Regions from separate parts of the Ferrimonas sp. YFM genome, predicted to be linked through region 3. Evidence: riboswitches for the same ligand, from Rfam matches in the RefSeq annotation. Region 3 holds a riboswitch; each other region holds the start of a gene.
What was found. A riboswitch is a leader RNA that binds a small molecule or an ion and turns the genes downstream of it on or off. The one in region 3 is predicted to bind lysine.
Positions count from the first base shown of each region.

Region 1: another riboswitch for lysine. It lies ahead of QUE41_RS16835 (Na+/H+ antiporter NhaC family protein); the one in region 3 lies ahead of QUE41_RS16120 (Na+/H+ antiporter NhaC family protein).
Region 2: another riboswitch for lysine. It lies ahead of lysC (lysine-sensitive aspartokinase 3); the one in region 3 lies ahead of QUE41_RS16120 (Na+/H+ antiporter NhaC family protein).

Region 1 covers NZ_AP027368.1:3,649,494-3,654,431, forward strand. Annotated here, with positions in the region: gene QUE41_RS16825 (LysR family transcriptional regulator) at 1-419, shown strand, start outside; gene QUE41_RS16830 (thymidine kinase) at 541-1,119, opposite strand; gene QUE41_RS16835 (Na+/H+ antiporter NhaC family protein) at 1,256-2,839, opposite strand; lysine riboswitch at 2,929-3,126, opposite strand; gene QUE41_RS16840 (electron transfer flavoprotein subunit alpha/FixB family protein) at 3,216-4,142, opposite strand; gene QUE41_RS16845 (electron transfer flavoprotein subunit beta/FixA family protein) at 4,142-4,891, opposite strand.
Region 2 covers NZ_AP027368.1:3,848,082-3,853,019, reverse strand. Annotated here, with positions in the region: gene arcA (two-component system response regulator ArcA) at 20-739, opposite strand; lysine riboswitch at 1,251-1,427, shown strand; gene lysC (lysine-sensitive aspartokinase 3) at 1,490-2,860, shown strand; gene QUE41_RS17745 (S8 family serine peptidase) at 2,929-4,938, opposite strand, start outside.
Region 3 covers NZ_AP027368.1:3,479,977-3,484,914, forward strand. Annotated here, with positions in the region: gene lysA (diaminopimelate decarboxylase) at 57-1,304, opposite strand; gene QUE41_RS16120 (Na+/H+ antiporter NhaC family protein) at 1,306-2,892, opposite strand; lysine riboswitch at 2,986-3,184, opposite strand; gene QUE41_RS16125 (YeiH family protein) at 3,439-4,380, shown strand; gene QUE41_RS16130 (hypothetical protein) at 4,357-4,509, opposite strand; gene QUE41_RS16135 (manganese-dependent inorganic pyrophosphatase) at 4,888-4,938, shown strand, end outside.

The DNA.
Region 1 (4,938 bases), 170 kb from region 3:
AGAAGCTGCTGGAGGAGGAGATGGTGGTCCTGGGCTGCAGAAACAACCCGCTCACCAAAGAGGTGATCGACATGGACACCTACCTGTCCCAGCGTCACGTCCGTTACGCCGTGGGCCAGATCGGTTACAAGATGGGTAACGCCCTGAACCTGGGCTATGTGGATGAGCGTGAGGTGTTCCTGGACACCAACAACCCTTTCAATGCCATGATGATGGCTCAGGAGAGCGACTCACTGGTCACAGTGTCACGCTGGCTGTGGGAGAAGTATGGCCGTCAATTCGATCTGGCCGAGGTCAAGACCTCCTTCGACATCCCCAAGGTGCCTCTGTACCTGACCTACCTGAAGAAGATGGAAGACAGCAAGGCCAACCGTTGGCTGCGTGATCAGGTCAAAGAGACCCTTAGCAAGATTCGCTGATCTCTCCGCAGGAAAGGACTCCTGCCCTCCCCTCCCGAAACACCGCCACTTTATTCTCTCTCAGCAAGCAGCAGAAAAAGAAACAGCAGCCGAAGCTGCCGTATCTCATTGCGTCTGATGCTCAGTCCCAGGCCAGTTCCCGGTAGTGGGTCCGGCACATGGAAACATAGCTGTCATTGCCACCGATATGCACCTGATCGCCATTGCGAACCGGCTTGCCTTCCCCATCCATGCGGACCACCATGTTGGCCTTGCGGCCACAGTGGCAAATGGTTTTCAGCTCCACCAGCTTGTCCGCCCAGGCCAACAGGTAATGGGAGCCCTCGAACAGCTCACCCTGAAAATCGGTACGCAGGCCGTAACAGAGTACCGGGATATCCATCTTGTCCACCAGATAGGTCAATTGACGTACCTGCTCCTTGGTGAGGAACTGACACTCATCAACCAACAGGCAGTTGACCTGCTGCTGCTCATTGCGCTCCAGAACCATGGTCAGGAGATCATCCTCACGACGGTAGATCAGCGCATCTGAAGAGAGGCCGATACGGGAGGTCACCTTGCCCACCCCGTAGCGATCATCCAGACCGGCGGTCATCACCAGCACCTCCATGCCGCGCTCGCGATAGTTATAAGCGGACTGCAGCAAAGAGGTGGATTTTCCGGCATTCATGGCCGAATAGTAGAAGTAGAGTTGAGCCAAAATTCTTCCCCCTGAAAAATTCTCGGACAGTCTAACCAAAAGGCCGGATCCGGACCAGAGTTAACCGCCTGAAACTGTGCGCCGGCTCGACGCTCTCTGCATAAAGAAAGCCCCGCTAAGCGGGGCTCATTTAACGTTACTCGGTGACCGCCGTCGTCCTGTTCGGCGCGCACAGGCGTCTGAGCACTAAGACCACCAGCAACAGGCCCAGGGTGGCCGTGGCAAAGCCCAGCACCACCGACCCGGTCATCCCCAGCACCAGGTAGCCCGCCAGGGAGATCACCGCCGTCAGCACCGCATAGGGCAACTGAGTGGTGACGTGGTCGATGTGGTGACAACCCGCTCCGGTGGAGGAGAGGATGGTGGTATCTGAGATGGGCGAGCAGTGATCACCGAATACCGCCCCGGCCAGCACCGAGGAGAGCATGGGCAGCATCAGTGCCAGATCCACCGCTTCCGCCATATTGGCGGCGATGGGCAGCATGATGGCGAAGGTGCCCCAGCTGGTGCCGGTGGCGAATGCGGCAAACCCGCTGAGGACAAACAGCAGCGCCGGCAAAGACCAGGCGGGCAGGTTGCCCTGGGCCAGGGAGGCCATGTACTCACCGGTGTTGAGATCGCTGATGATACCGGCAATGGTCCAGGCAAACAGCAGGATATAAATAGCAGGCAACATCGACTTGGTGCCGCTGATCACCGCCTTCACCATATAGCCCACGGGCACACCCTGCATCAGGCTGAACATCAGGGTGAAGATCACCCCGGCCAGGCCGGAGTAGAACAGGGACCAGGCCACATCGGTGTTTTCGAAGGCGCCGATCAGGCTGAAGGCTTTACCGTCGGCGGCCAGGGCCTGATTACCGGAGAACAGCATCAGGGCGACGGTGATGGCGATCAAAAAGCCGATGGGCGCCACCAGCCCGGCCACCCGACCGTTGTCCGCTTCCGGCAGATCCAGCTCCTCACCGGGGGGCACGCCGCGGGACTCCTCCCACAACTGACCGGCACGGGCACGCTGCTCGGCCCGGGCCAGGGCACCGAAGTCCAGGCCAAAGTAGACCACCGCCAGCAGCAGCAGGAAGGCGAAGATGGCGTAGAAGTTCATGGGCACCATCTGAATAAAGGCACTCAGGTAGCCGATCTCCGTCATGCCGTGGGTGGTGAGCAGGCCACCGATCAGGGCGATGATGTACGCTCCCCAGGAGGAGATGGGGGAGATCACGCAGATGGGCGCCGAGGTGGAGTCGATGCAGTAGGCCAGCTTCTCCCGGGACACCTTGTAATGATCGGTCACCGGCCGGGCCACGGAGCCCACCACCAGGGTATTGAAGTAGTCATCGATGAAAATCACCACGCCCAGCGCCATGGTCATCAGCTTGGCATCCCGCCCGGAGCGAATCCGCTTGCGGGCCCAGGCGGCAAAGGCCCGGGTCGCGCCGGAGACGGAGATCAGGGCGGTCATGATCCCCAGCAACACCAGAAATCCCAGGGTGTAGAGGTTCCAGGCGGCAGGCGCGCCATCGTCCCACACCAGGGTCAGGGCCCGGCCGGAGAGCTCGGACAGCGCCGTCATGGGCGCAAAGTCCACCAGCATCAGGGTGCCCAGCAGAATACCCAGCCCGAGGGAGAGCAACACCTTGCGGGTCATGATCGCCATCCCAATGGCAACCAGGGGAGGCAGAAGAGAGAGTGCCGAATCGGCGTAACTAATTAAGGCCATCGTTATCTTATCGTTGTGGATTAGCGATGGAGGCAACTGACACGACTGTGCGTCGAGGGAGGGATATGCAGAGAATAGAAACCCACCGTCCTTTCAGTAGCGCTCCATAGTAAAAAAGCATCCGAGCTCCTCTCGGAATTTACTATGGCAGTGCTGCTCCTGTTAAAAGCAGCCCCAGCGGCCAGGGATGATGCCCTGCCCACTTCGGCATCGACTCCTTTCCACCGGCGTCGTCGGGTATCAACCTCGACCGGCGTACTGATAGGCGATGCGCCTCTACCTAAATCGGTACTCGCAAAAAGCGAAGGCGGCATTCTAACCGCAAGTGTCCCTCACTTGTCCGGCAGATGCCGCCATAATGTGAGTTAAATCACATTTATAACAGTTCTGTGAGCTTAGGAACAGCCTCAAACAGGTCTGCTTCCAGGCCATAATCGGCAATCTGGAATATAGGCGCGTCCGGGTCCTTGTTGATCGCCACGATCACCTTGGACTCTTTCATCCCCGCCAGGTGCTGAATGGCACCGGAGATCCCCACGGCGATGTAGAGATCCGGGGCAACGATCTTGCCTGTCTGACCCACCTGCAGATCGTTGGCCACGAAGCCTGCGTCTACGGCTGCCCTGGATGCGCCGATGGCGGCACCCAGCTTGTCCGCCAGCTGTTCGATCAGGGCAAAGTTCTCACCGCTGCCCAGTCCACGGCCTCCGGAGATCACCACCCGCGCCGCACCCAGTTCAGGGCGCTCGGACTCAACCAGTTCCTCGCCGACAAACTGGGTCAACTCGCTCGACTTGACGCTGTCCAGGGCATGAATTTCCGCCGGTGCCTGCTCAGCCACCGCATCGAAGGCACTGGTCCTGATGGTCAGTACCTTCTTCTCATCCAGGCTCTGCACCGTCGCCAGGGCATTGCCCGCATAGATGGGACGGACGAAGGTATCGTCAGACTCGATGGCAATGACATCGGAGTGCTGTGCCACGTCCAGCAGGGCCGCAACCCGGGGCAACATATCCTTACCCTTGGCGCTGGCTGCCGCCAGAATGTGGCTGTAATCAGCGGCCAGTTCCAGCACCAGGTCGGCCACAGGCTCCGCCATCTGGTGGGCGTAGGCCGCGTTATCCGCCACCAGTACCTTGGTGATGCCGGCGAGCTTGGCGCCCTGCTCTGCGGCGGTCGCGGCGTTGTCGCTGGCCACCAGCAGATGAAGGTCCTGCCCCAGTGCCGATGCGGCACCCACCACCTTGGCACAATCGGCACTCAGGCCCTGCTTATCTACTTCTGCAATAATGAGGATCGCCATTACACCACCTTCGCTTCATTCTTCAGCTTATCCACCAGCTCTTCCACTGAGCCCACCATGACGCCGCCGCTGCGCTCAGCGGGCGCGGTCACTTTCAACGTCTTCTGATGAGACCCCAACTGCAATTCAAAATCTGCCACAGTCACGATATCCAGAGGCTTTCGCTTGGCTTTCATGATATTGGGCAGGGAAGCATACCTGGGTTCATTGAGACGCAGATCCGCCGACACCACGGCGGGCAGCTTCAGGCTCAGGGTCTGGATACCACCGTCAATTTCGCGGGCCACCTTAATCTGATCGCCGTCCACGTCCACACTGGAGGCAAAGGTGGCCTGACCCATACCGGCCAGCGCCGCGGTCATCTGAGCGGTCTGGTTGTTGTCACCGTCGATGGACTGTTTGCCGAAGAGCACCAGAGAGGGCTGCTCCTTGTCAATCACCGCCTTAAGCACCTTGGCGACAGAGAGGGGTTCCAGGGCATCATCATGCTCCACCAGAATCCCCCTGTCTGCACCCAGCGCCATGGCAGTGCGCAGCTGTTCCTGTGCCACCTTGAGGCCAATAGACACTGCAATAATCTCATCAGCGTGGCCTTTTTCCTTCAGCCTTACCGCTTCCTCTACTGCGATCTCGCAGAAGGGGTTGATCGCCATCTTCAGATTGGCCAACTCGACATCGGTCTCGTCTGCCTTAACCCTTACTTTTACATAGGGGTCGACCACCCGCTTAATGGGAACCAGAATCTTCATAGTACGTCCTTTGTTGAGCGCCGGATTCGACTTTGCCTAACACTGCT
Region 2 (4,938 bases), 370 kb from region 3:
CTTTTTTTATGGCTGGGCCTTACTGGTTTTCCAGCTGGCCACAGAAGCGGTAACCTTCGCCGTGAATGGTGGCGATGATCTCCGGAGTCTCCGGGTGGCTCTCGAAGTGCTTGCGGATTCGACGGATGGTCACATCCACGGTGCGGTCGTGGGGCTTGAGCTCACGGCCGGTCATCTTCATCAGCAGGTCCGCACGGGAGAGGATCTTGCCTGGGTTCTCAACGAAGTGCAGCATGGCACGGAACTCACTGCGAGGCAGCTTGAAGGGTTCGCCACTGGGGCTGACCAGAGAACGGCTGTTGATCTCCAGGGACCAGCCATTGAACAGGTAGTGCTCCACCTGAGGCTTCTCTTCCGGTGCCTTGCTGGAACTGACGATGCGGTTCAGCAGGTTGCGGGCACGGATGGTCAGCTCCCGAGGGTTGAACGGCTTGGTGATGTAGTCATCGGCACCGATCTCCAGGCCGAGAATCTTATCAACTTCGTTGTCACGACCGGTGAGGAACATCAGGGCGATGTTGTTGTTCTCGCGCAGTTCGCGAGCCAGCAGCAGGCCGTTTTTACCCGGCAGGTTGATGTCCATGATCACCAGGTTAACCTTGTGCGCCTTGAGCACGTCGTGCATCTCGTCGCCATCTACGGCCTCGGATACCAGGTATCCTTCTGCTTCAAAAATACTTTTCAGTGTGTTTCGAGTGACGGCTTCGTCCTCGACAATCAAGATATGTGGATTTTGCATGATCAGCTACCTAAAGCCCATTTTAAACCAACCGTCCTGAACGGAGTCACTCTCCATTCGGGACAAGAATGCCTATGCAAATTCCTTTTCGGCGTGTAATAGCCCGATGCGCCAGCATTGGGGGAGCAGGACGAATTGGGATTCGCTCTGTTCATTTGAAGTTCCCAAAATACCGTATTTTGGCTCAAATGTTATCCGCAAATGTTAACAGAATCCGATTTCTGCCGACCGTGTCACATTTTGTGAAACTCACGGATGATTTTTGTTTCGGTCTGTCAGACCGAACGCCTAAAGGTGTCTGTAATGATAGACGAATTACAGTATTGTGCCCCGGCGGTAACGGCCCGGTGGCGGGGTGGGCCCGTTAAAACTGTGACCCGGCTTCCCGTAACGGGAGCTTAAGGGGTACATTACTTACTCAATCGTTTGACATTAAAACTGCATTAAGGTTTAGTGTCTGCAACCCTTTAGGTTTAGTTTTAACCAGACTCCCTGTCTGCAAGCTGAACCCAGGGCCAGAAGAGGTGCACTGCCCAGGCAGTTCCGGAGAGAGGGTCGGTCCTCTAAGACACGGAATCAGGGGGAGCAGTGCCGAGAGGGGGCCGGCGGCCGATCGCCACCCCTTCGGTCGATGGGGCTGAATCCCCATGACTGTCACCGTAAGATGTGGTGGAGAGCTTCTGGTCGCTTACGCCGTACCCTGCGTGTTGTCGATCCAGACTCTTCGAACAGTGATACAGGTTCGAAGTCATGAATAATCCTATACCTACCTTAACCGTCGCCAAGTTCGGCGGAACCTCAGTGGCCGACCTGACGGCGCTGAACCATTGTGCCGACATCATTCAGTCGGATCCTTCTGTTCGCCTGGTGGTGGTCAGTGCCGCCGCCGGCGTGACCAATCGCCTGGTGGAGCTGGCCTCCGGCAATCTGGACGAGTCCCGCCGACAGCTGTTGCTGAGAGAGGTGGCGGCCATCGAGTACGCCATGCTCGATCGTCTGGAGAATCCCGCCACCATTGCCGCCGAGCTCGATGGCTACCTGACCGAGATGGACCGGCTCTCCAAGGCCCTGAGTGACCAGCCCGGCTGCGCCGAGTCCATGGATAGGCTGCTCTCCATGGGGGAGCGCTGCTCCTCGCTGATGATGACCCAACTGCTCAGTCAGCGTGGGGTGGCTGCCCGCAACTTCGATGCCTGCCAGGTGATGCGCACCGATGACCACTTTGGCCGTGCCACACCGGAGATCGGCGCCATTGGCCGGCTGGCCGCAGAGAAGCTGGCGCCCTTGCTGGCGTCCCAGGTGGTGGTGACCCAGGGGTTCATCGGCAGCGACAGTGCCGGACGGGTGACCACCCTGGGACGGGGTGGATCGGACTTCAGCGCCGCCCTGATGGCGGAAGGGCTGGGGGCACAGACCCTGGCGATCTGGACCGATGTGGACGGCATCTACAGTTGTGACCCCAGAGTGGTGTCGGACGCCCGCCCCATCGAGGAGCTGAGTTTTAATGAGGCGGCAGAGATGGCCACCTTTGGCTCCAAGGTTCTGCACCCGGCCACCATACTGCCGGCGGTGCGCAGCGGCACCTCCGTGTTTGTCGGTTCCACCCGGGCGCCGGAGAACGGCGGTACCTGGATTCGCAATCGCTGCGACAGTAAGCCGGTGTTTCGCGCCCTGAGTCTGCGGCGTCAGCAAACCCTGCTGACCTGCCACAGCCTGAATATGCTCCATGCCCAGGGCTTCCTGGCGGAGCTGTTTGCCATCCTCGCCCGTCACCGCATCTCAGTGGATCTGATCACCACCTCCGAGGTGTCGGTAGCCCTGACTCTGGATCAGACCGGCTCGGATTCCAGCGGTCGTGCACTGATCTCCGACGCCCTGCTGGAGGAGCTCTCTCCCCTGTGTCGGGTGGAGGTGGAGCAGGATCTGGCCCTGGTGGCGGTGATCGGCAATCACATCGCCCATACCGCAGGCATCGGTCTCAAGGTGCTGGAGGCGATGTCAGGCAGCAATGTGCGGATGATTTGCCAGGGCGCCAGTGCCCATAATCTCTGCTTCCTGGTGAAGGGGGAGGAGGGGGAGGCCGTGGTCAGGCGGCTGCACCGGAGTCTGTTGCCAGCCTAAGCGGCAAGCCGGTATGAGGGACAAAAAAAGGGGAGCCAGACGGCTCCCCTTTTCAGTTCAGGTTTGGCTTAGGCCAGCTTACGGCGACGCAGCAGCGCCAGGCCGGAGAGGGCCAGGGCCAGGAAGCCGAAGCTGGAGGAGTCGCTGTCTCCGCCCTGAGCTTTGGTCATGGTGATCACCACTTCGCCCTTGTTGCTTTCAAGCTCACCGTCGCTGGCGACCACGCTGAAGGTGGCTTGCTTGCCGGCGCCGTCGGCGGGCAGGGTGAACTGGACGCGGCCACCGTTGGTGCTGAAGGAGACGGCGTCACCACCGGTCTGTTCAACGCTCCAGCTGAGGCTGTCTCCGTCCACGTCGCTGCTGATGCTGCTCAGTTCCAGGAACAGGTTGGTGCGGGCGGCACCGGAGAGCTCGGTGGTTTCGGCAACCACGGGGGCATCGTTTACCGCGGCAACGTTCAGCATCACCTTGGCTTCACCCGCAGGCAGGTCACCATCGGTCAGGGTGTAGCTGAAGCTGTCACTGCCGTTGAAGTCCTTGTTGGGGGTGTAGGTGAAGGTGCCGTCGTCCGCCAGGGTCAGGGTGCCGTTGGCTGGCTCAGACTTGATGGCTGGCGTCAGGTCACCGGTGCTCTCAACGCTGAACTGGCGTACGGCCATCTGCTCAATGCCACCGGCAGCGGCGGTCAGCTCAACCACCTTGGTGGCGCTGTCGCTGTCGTTGTCGGTCACGGTGAACTCCATGGCGGCGTCTTCGGTGACGGCGATGCTGTCATCGGCCGCGGCGCCAGTCTCATCCAGCATCAGGTCGAAGCTGAAATCGATGTTGCCACCGGCCAGGCCGGATACACCGTACAGATCGTCGGCTGCAGGGGTGGTGCCAGCACCATCGAAGTGCAGGTTCACACCGGCAGAAGCGTTGCTGTTCTCGGCGCCGATGGTCAGATCCGCAGGCAGGCTGTCCACCTTGAGGTACTGATACAGAACCGCTTCGTCTTCGGTCAGGCTGATCCACACCTGGAAGGTGTAGCTGTTGTCGGAGCTGTCGCCGTACACCTTGGCGTCGGCCCACTCAACCACCAGCCAGTCGGGGCCGGAGGCACCAACGATGCTCCAGTAGACGTTACCGCCACCGGCGGTGTCGGCATCGCCACCCTTAAGATCCAGATCGGTCCAGAAGGGCGCCAGGATGTTGTTCGGTTGGTTGGCGTCGGGCAACTGGCGGTTCAGCCAGGTGCCTGAGGTGTTGCCACCGCCTACCAGCACGATGCCGTTGGTGGACACGGTCACATAGTCGTACTCCTGACCCAGGTACTTGAACTTCAGGTCAGCGACCGACAGATCCAGGTTGAAGGCGGACTCGTCACAGCTGCCGGAACAGGCGGCCGGGCGGCCTGCGGCGCTGGGGCTGTAGGCCAGGCCGCCGTCGATCTTATTGATCAGCACCTGAGGCTTGCCCAGGTTACCGGCCCAGGTGATGGTGCCGTTGTCTTCGTCCACGTTGTAGCTGGTGGTGGCGGCGCGGGCGCCGTCCAGCTTGGCGGAATCTTCCACCATAGAGGTGCCCTGAGGCAGCTTGGCGGTGATGGTTACCAGCTGGTCTTCACTGAAGTCGGCGTTTTCGAAGTGGGTATCGATGCTCACCGACTGATCCGAGGTGGTGCCTTCGGCGGTCACCGCAATGTTGCTGCCGGTGGCGTCCATGTTCTGGATCACCAGAGGCAGGTGGGCCTGATCGTCGTTGATGCGTACTTGGCCAAACAGCCAGTCGCCCTGCTGGGCCAGGCTGCCGTCGACGGTGAAGCCAATCTTGGCACTGCCACCTCCGGCCAGGGTGATGGCGTCTACGTCGAAGTCGATGTCGGCGCCGCTCAGAGAGCCACTGAGGTAGTAGGTCTTCTCGTCGCTGCCCGCATCGCGCTTGTCATAGATGTGAAACTCAAACTCACACTCCTTCACACAGGCGGCGTCCACCAGAGAGGGTTTGGAGAAGGTGATCTCGGCCTGGATGGCATCGGCTACTTCCAGACGACCGGCACCGGCGTCGAAGGCGTCAGCGGTGGTCACGGCATCATCTTT
Region 3 (4,938 bases):
AAATCATCTCCGGCGCTCCCTAAAAAAGCCCGCAATCGCGGGCTTTTGGCTTAGGCCTAGTCTGGCAGGGTATGCTCCCCCTGCCACAGCAGCTGCAGGGGTTCCCGCTCCCGAATCAGGTGCAGTTGATCGCTGTCCACCATCACCTCGGCCACCCTGGGGCGGCTGTTGTAGTTAGACGCCATGGTAAAGCCATAGGCTCCGGCGCCACGCACCGCCAGCAGATCCCCTTCAGCCAGGGCCAAACGGCGCCCCTTGCCCAGGAAGTCGCCGGTTTCGCACACCGGGCCGACGATGTCGTACAGTCGCTCCTCGTCCGGACGGGGAATCACAGGCACAATCTGCTGGCTGGCACCATAGAGGCTGGGCCTGAGCAGATCGTTCATGGCGGCATCGACGATGGCAAAATCGCGCTCTTCGCCCTGCTTCAGGTACTCCACCTTGGTCACCAGAATCCCTGCGTTGGCCATGATCGCCCGCCCCGGCTCCAGGATCAGCTTAAGCTGACGCTCGCCCAGGCTGGGCAGCAACGCTTTTACGTACTCGGCGGGACTGGGCGGGGTCTCGTCGGTGTAGGGCACCCCAAGGCCACCGCCGAGGTCCAGATGTTCCAGCTCAATGCCCTGCTCTGCCAACTGGTCCATCAGCCCCAGCAGCCGTTCCAGGGCTTCCACGAAGGGGCGGGCCTCGGTCAATTGGGAGCCGATGTGGCAATCCATGCCGGTCACCTTGAGGTTGGGTAGCTCATCGGCCCGGCGATAGACCGCCACCGCCCGCTCCCAGGGGATACCAAACTTGTTCTGCTTGAGCCCAGTGGAGATGTAGGGGTGACTGTTGGCATCGATGTCAGGGTTGATCCTCAGAGAGACCGGGGCCTGAAGCCCCATCTCGCCAGCCACCCTATCCAGGCGCTCCAGCTCAGCCTCAGACTCCACGTTGAAGCAGAGAATCCCCGCTTCCAGCGCCTGGCGCATCTCTGCCTCGGTTTTCCCCACTCCGGAGAACACCACCTTGGCCGGATCGCCTCCGGCCTGAAGCACCCGGGCCAGCTCACCGCCGGAAACGATGTCGAAGCCAGAGCCCATACGGGCCATCAGGTTGAGGATGGCCAGGTTGGAGTTGGCCTTCACCGCGTAACAGATGAGGTGGTCCCGCCCGCCCATGGCGTCGCTGAAGGCGTGCCAATGGCGCTCGATGGTAGCCCGGGAGTAGAGATAACATGGCGTGCCAAAACGGTCGGCGGCCTCGGCCACCGGCACCGACTCAGCCATCAGCTGTCCGTCACTGTAGTTGAAGTAGTCCATATCAAGCCCTTTCAGTTTGGTAGTGGTGCTCTCCACCCTCCCGGCGGCGCAACAGCCCCACCAGAACCATCAGGCCCAGACAGCTGATCAGCAATCCGGCGGCCACAGAGCCAGTAAAGCCCAGTACCAGATAACCTGCCAGGGCAAGACCTGCCGCCATCACCGCATAGGGCAGCTGAGTAGCCACGTGATCCATATGATGGCAGGCGGAACCGGTAGAGGAGAGGATGGTGGTATCGGAGATGGGTGAGCAGTGGTCGCCGAACACTCCGCCAGCCAGAACCGCAGACAGGGCGGGCACCAGCAGAGCAGGCTCCAGGGCCAGCGCCATGTTGGCGGCAATGGGCAGCATGATGGCAAAGGTGCCGTAGCTGGTGCCGGTGGAAAACGCGGCGGCGGCGGAGATCAGGAACACCAGGGCCGGCAGCAGGGACTGAGGCAGACTCTCTGACGCCAGACCCGCCAGATACTTACCGGTTTCCAGATCGGCAATCACCCCGGCGATGCTCCAGGCCATCAGCAGAATGTAGACCGCAGGCAGCATGGAGTGCATCCCCTTAATGATGGCGCGGCCAATCAGCGCTGGAGATACCCCTTGGGCGATCATTCCCAGGGCGGTGATCACTATGGTGATGCTGCCTGCGGTTACCATGGACCAGGCACCGTCGGCGTTCTCCAAGGCGGCAATCAGGGCGAAAGGTTCACCGGCGGCCTGCAGCGCCATGTCGCCGGAGAACAGCATCAGACCCACCACCAGGCTCACCAGCAGTACCAATGGACCTGCCAGGTTCAGCACTGTGCCACTGCGGGCCTGTTCCAGCCCCAGGTCTTCACCGGCAGGGGTGCCCTTTTGTGCATCCCAGAGTTGGCCAGCCTGGGCCCGGCGCTCCGCCGCCGCCATGGGGCCAATATCCAGGCGGAAGTAGACCACGCAGATCAGCAAGGCCAGGGCGGTCAGGGCATAGAAGTTGAAGGGGATCATCTGGGCAAACAGCGACAGGGCGGTCATCTCGGTCAGCCCATGGCTGGCCAGCAGCGCCGCCAGCAGAGACATGATGTAGGCCCCCCAGGTGGAGATGGGGGAGACCACACACACAGGGGCCGAGGTGGAGTCGATGCAGTAGGCCAGCTTTTCCCGGGAGATGCCGTATTGATCGGTCACCGGCCGGGCGACGTTGCCCACCAGCAGGGCATTGAAATAGTCATCGATGAAAATCACCGCCCCAAGGAACAGGGTCATCAGCTGGGCGTCGCGACGATCACGGATGCGGCGACGGGCCCAACGGGCAAAGGCGCGGGTGCCGCCGGACACGGAGATCAGCGCCATCAGGGTCCCCATGGTCATCAAAAAGCCCAGGGTATACAGATTCCAGCTGGCGAAGCCATCACCGTCCCACACCAGGCCAGTGGATCGGGAGGTCAGTTCAGACAGGATCACCGAGGGAGCGAAATCCGCCAGCATGATGATCCCCAACAGAATTCCCAGACCCAGGGAGAGCAACACTCTGCGCGTCACAATTGCCAGGCCAATGGCGGCCACGGGAGGCAGAATAGAAAGTGCCGAATCGGCGTAACTGATTAAAACCATCGTTTCTCTTTGTCTTATAAGTACGATGGAGGCTGCTGACAGTGGCGATATGCCACGGACGCCACCCACGGGAGAGAAATAGGGGTGACGACGTCCTTCAGTAGCGCTCCACAGTAAATTCAATCCCCAATGTCCGTTTGGGATTTACCATGGCAGTGCTGCACCTGTTAGATACAGCCCCAGCGACCGGGGATGACGCCCCTGCCACTTCGGCATCGACTCCTTTCTCTCGACCTCATCGGGTGTCACCCTGATTCGAGATACTGATAGGCGATGCGCCTCTACTGTTACCCAGTGCGGGTAACGATCTGTGTGTTACAGCCTATAACAGAATCTGTTTCGAACGCCAGTAAAAAGTTAAGAAACCGGCATTTAGACCAGTTTCCCGCCCAAACCCCACAAAACAGTAACTTTTGGCCAGAAGGGATTACATCCTGCTGTTCCAGGCAGGTTGAGCATCCATCAGGGCAAAAAGCGTGATCGGGATCTCGTCACCGTTTGACCATCCCCTTATACTGAGCGCCTTTCACTGACGAGAGCCCATTGATGTCACGCCCCAGCCCAACACTGTTCTCCCGGCCCCAGCATGCCTTGTTCTGGCTCACGGCCCTGGCCTGCCTGCTGCCGGTGATCAGCTCCCCCATGGCGCTGGTGCTGGGCATAGTGGCCGCCAGCCTGGGCGCCATCCCCAAGGGGGTGAACACCGGCGCCCTGGCCAAGAAGCTGCTGGCGTTCTCCATCGTCGGTCTGGGCTTCGGCATTCAGCTGGACCAGGCCATCGATGCCACCCGGGCGGGCCTGGGGATCATCGTCGTCACCATTTTCGGCACCCTGGCCCTGGGCACCCTGATGGCCCGGGCCCTGAAGCTGGACAGCAAGACCGGTCACCTGATCGCCTCGGGCACCGCCATCTGTGGCGGCAGCGCTATTGCGGCGGTGGCCCCGGCCATCGACGCCGACAGCAAACAGGTCTCCCTGGCCCTGGCGACCGTGTTCGTGCTCAACTCCGTCGCCCTGTTCCTGTTTCCCGTGATTGGTCATCTGGTGGGACTGAGCCAGGAGCAGTTCGGCATCTGGAGTGCCATCGCCATCCACGATACCTCCTCAGTGGTCGGCGCCGCCGGAGCCTACGGGGATCAGGCGCTGATCACCGCCACCACCCTGAAGCTGGCACGGGCCCTGTGGATCATTCCTGTGGCCTTTATCAGTGCCCTGGCCTTTCGCAGTCAAAGCCGCAAGCTCAGCGTGCCGATGTTCATTCTCTACTACTGTGTGGCCATAGGTGTGGCCCATCTGCTGCCGCAGATGGCGCCGGTATGGGAGGGGGTCTTCTGGGCCAGCAAGCGTTTGCTGGTGGTCTGTCTGTTCCTGATTGGTTGCGGCATCACTGCCCGCCGACTGAGAGAGGCGGGACCAAAACCGCTGATGTTGGGAGTGGGCCTGTGGCTGGCCATCAGTTCGGTGTCACTCCTTTACCTTCTCGCCTGAGGCGCTCAGCACCACAGCGAGCACGGCAACGAAGCCCAGCAGCTCCAGTGTCGCCCTGATCATTCCATCTGTGGTCAGGGCCACCACCGCCATCAGCGGCAACAGTAACCACAATGCCCCCTGTCTCATCACCCAATCCTCTGCGCATTTTCAGAGGTTCATCATGGTCCCCGGGCCAGCAGCCATCAAACGCCATTTCGACTGTGATATTCCCAAAAGCTATATAAAAGCCAATATTAATAACTTTGTTTTAAATTGACTCTACCCGTTAAGAGCAGCCATCCCGCCTACATGCATAGGCCTGTAAAAAGGGAAACCTACATAGCCAAGCTCATCACAATCTGGAACGGGGCCAGCCTTCACGCATCTTTACCGGGCCCAAATTCAGGGAGTCCTAGCTTAAATCCGCCGCCGGGCTTTACACACCTGGCGGGGATTTTTATAGTAGCCGCCTCTCTGTCCGGAACTGGCCCGCTGTGGGGCCGAAGTAGTTAAAAGGATCCCCAAATGATCAACGTATTTGGCCATAAGAGCCCTGACAGCGATTGCGTCAGCTCT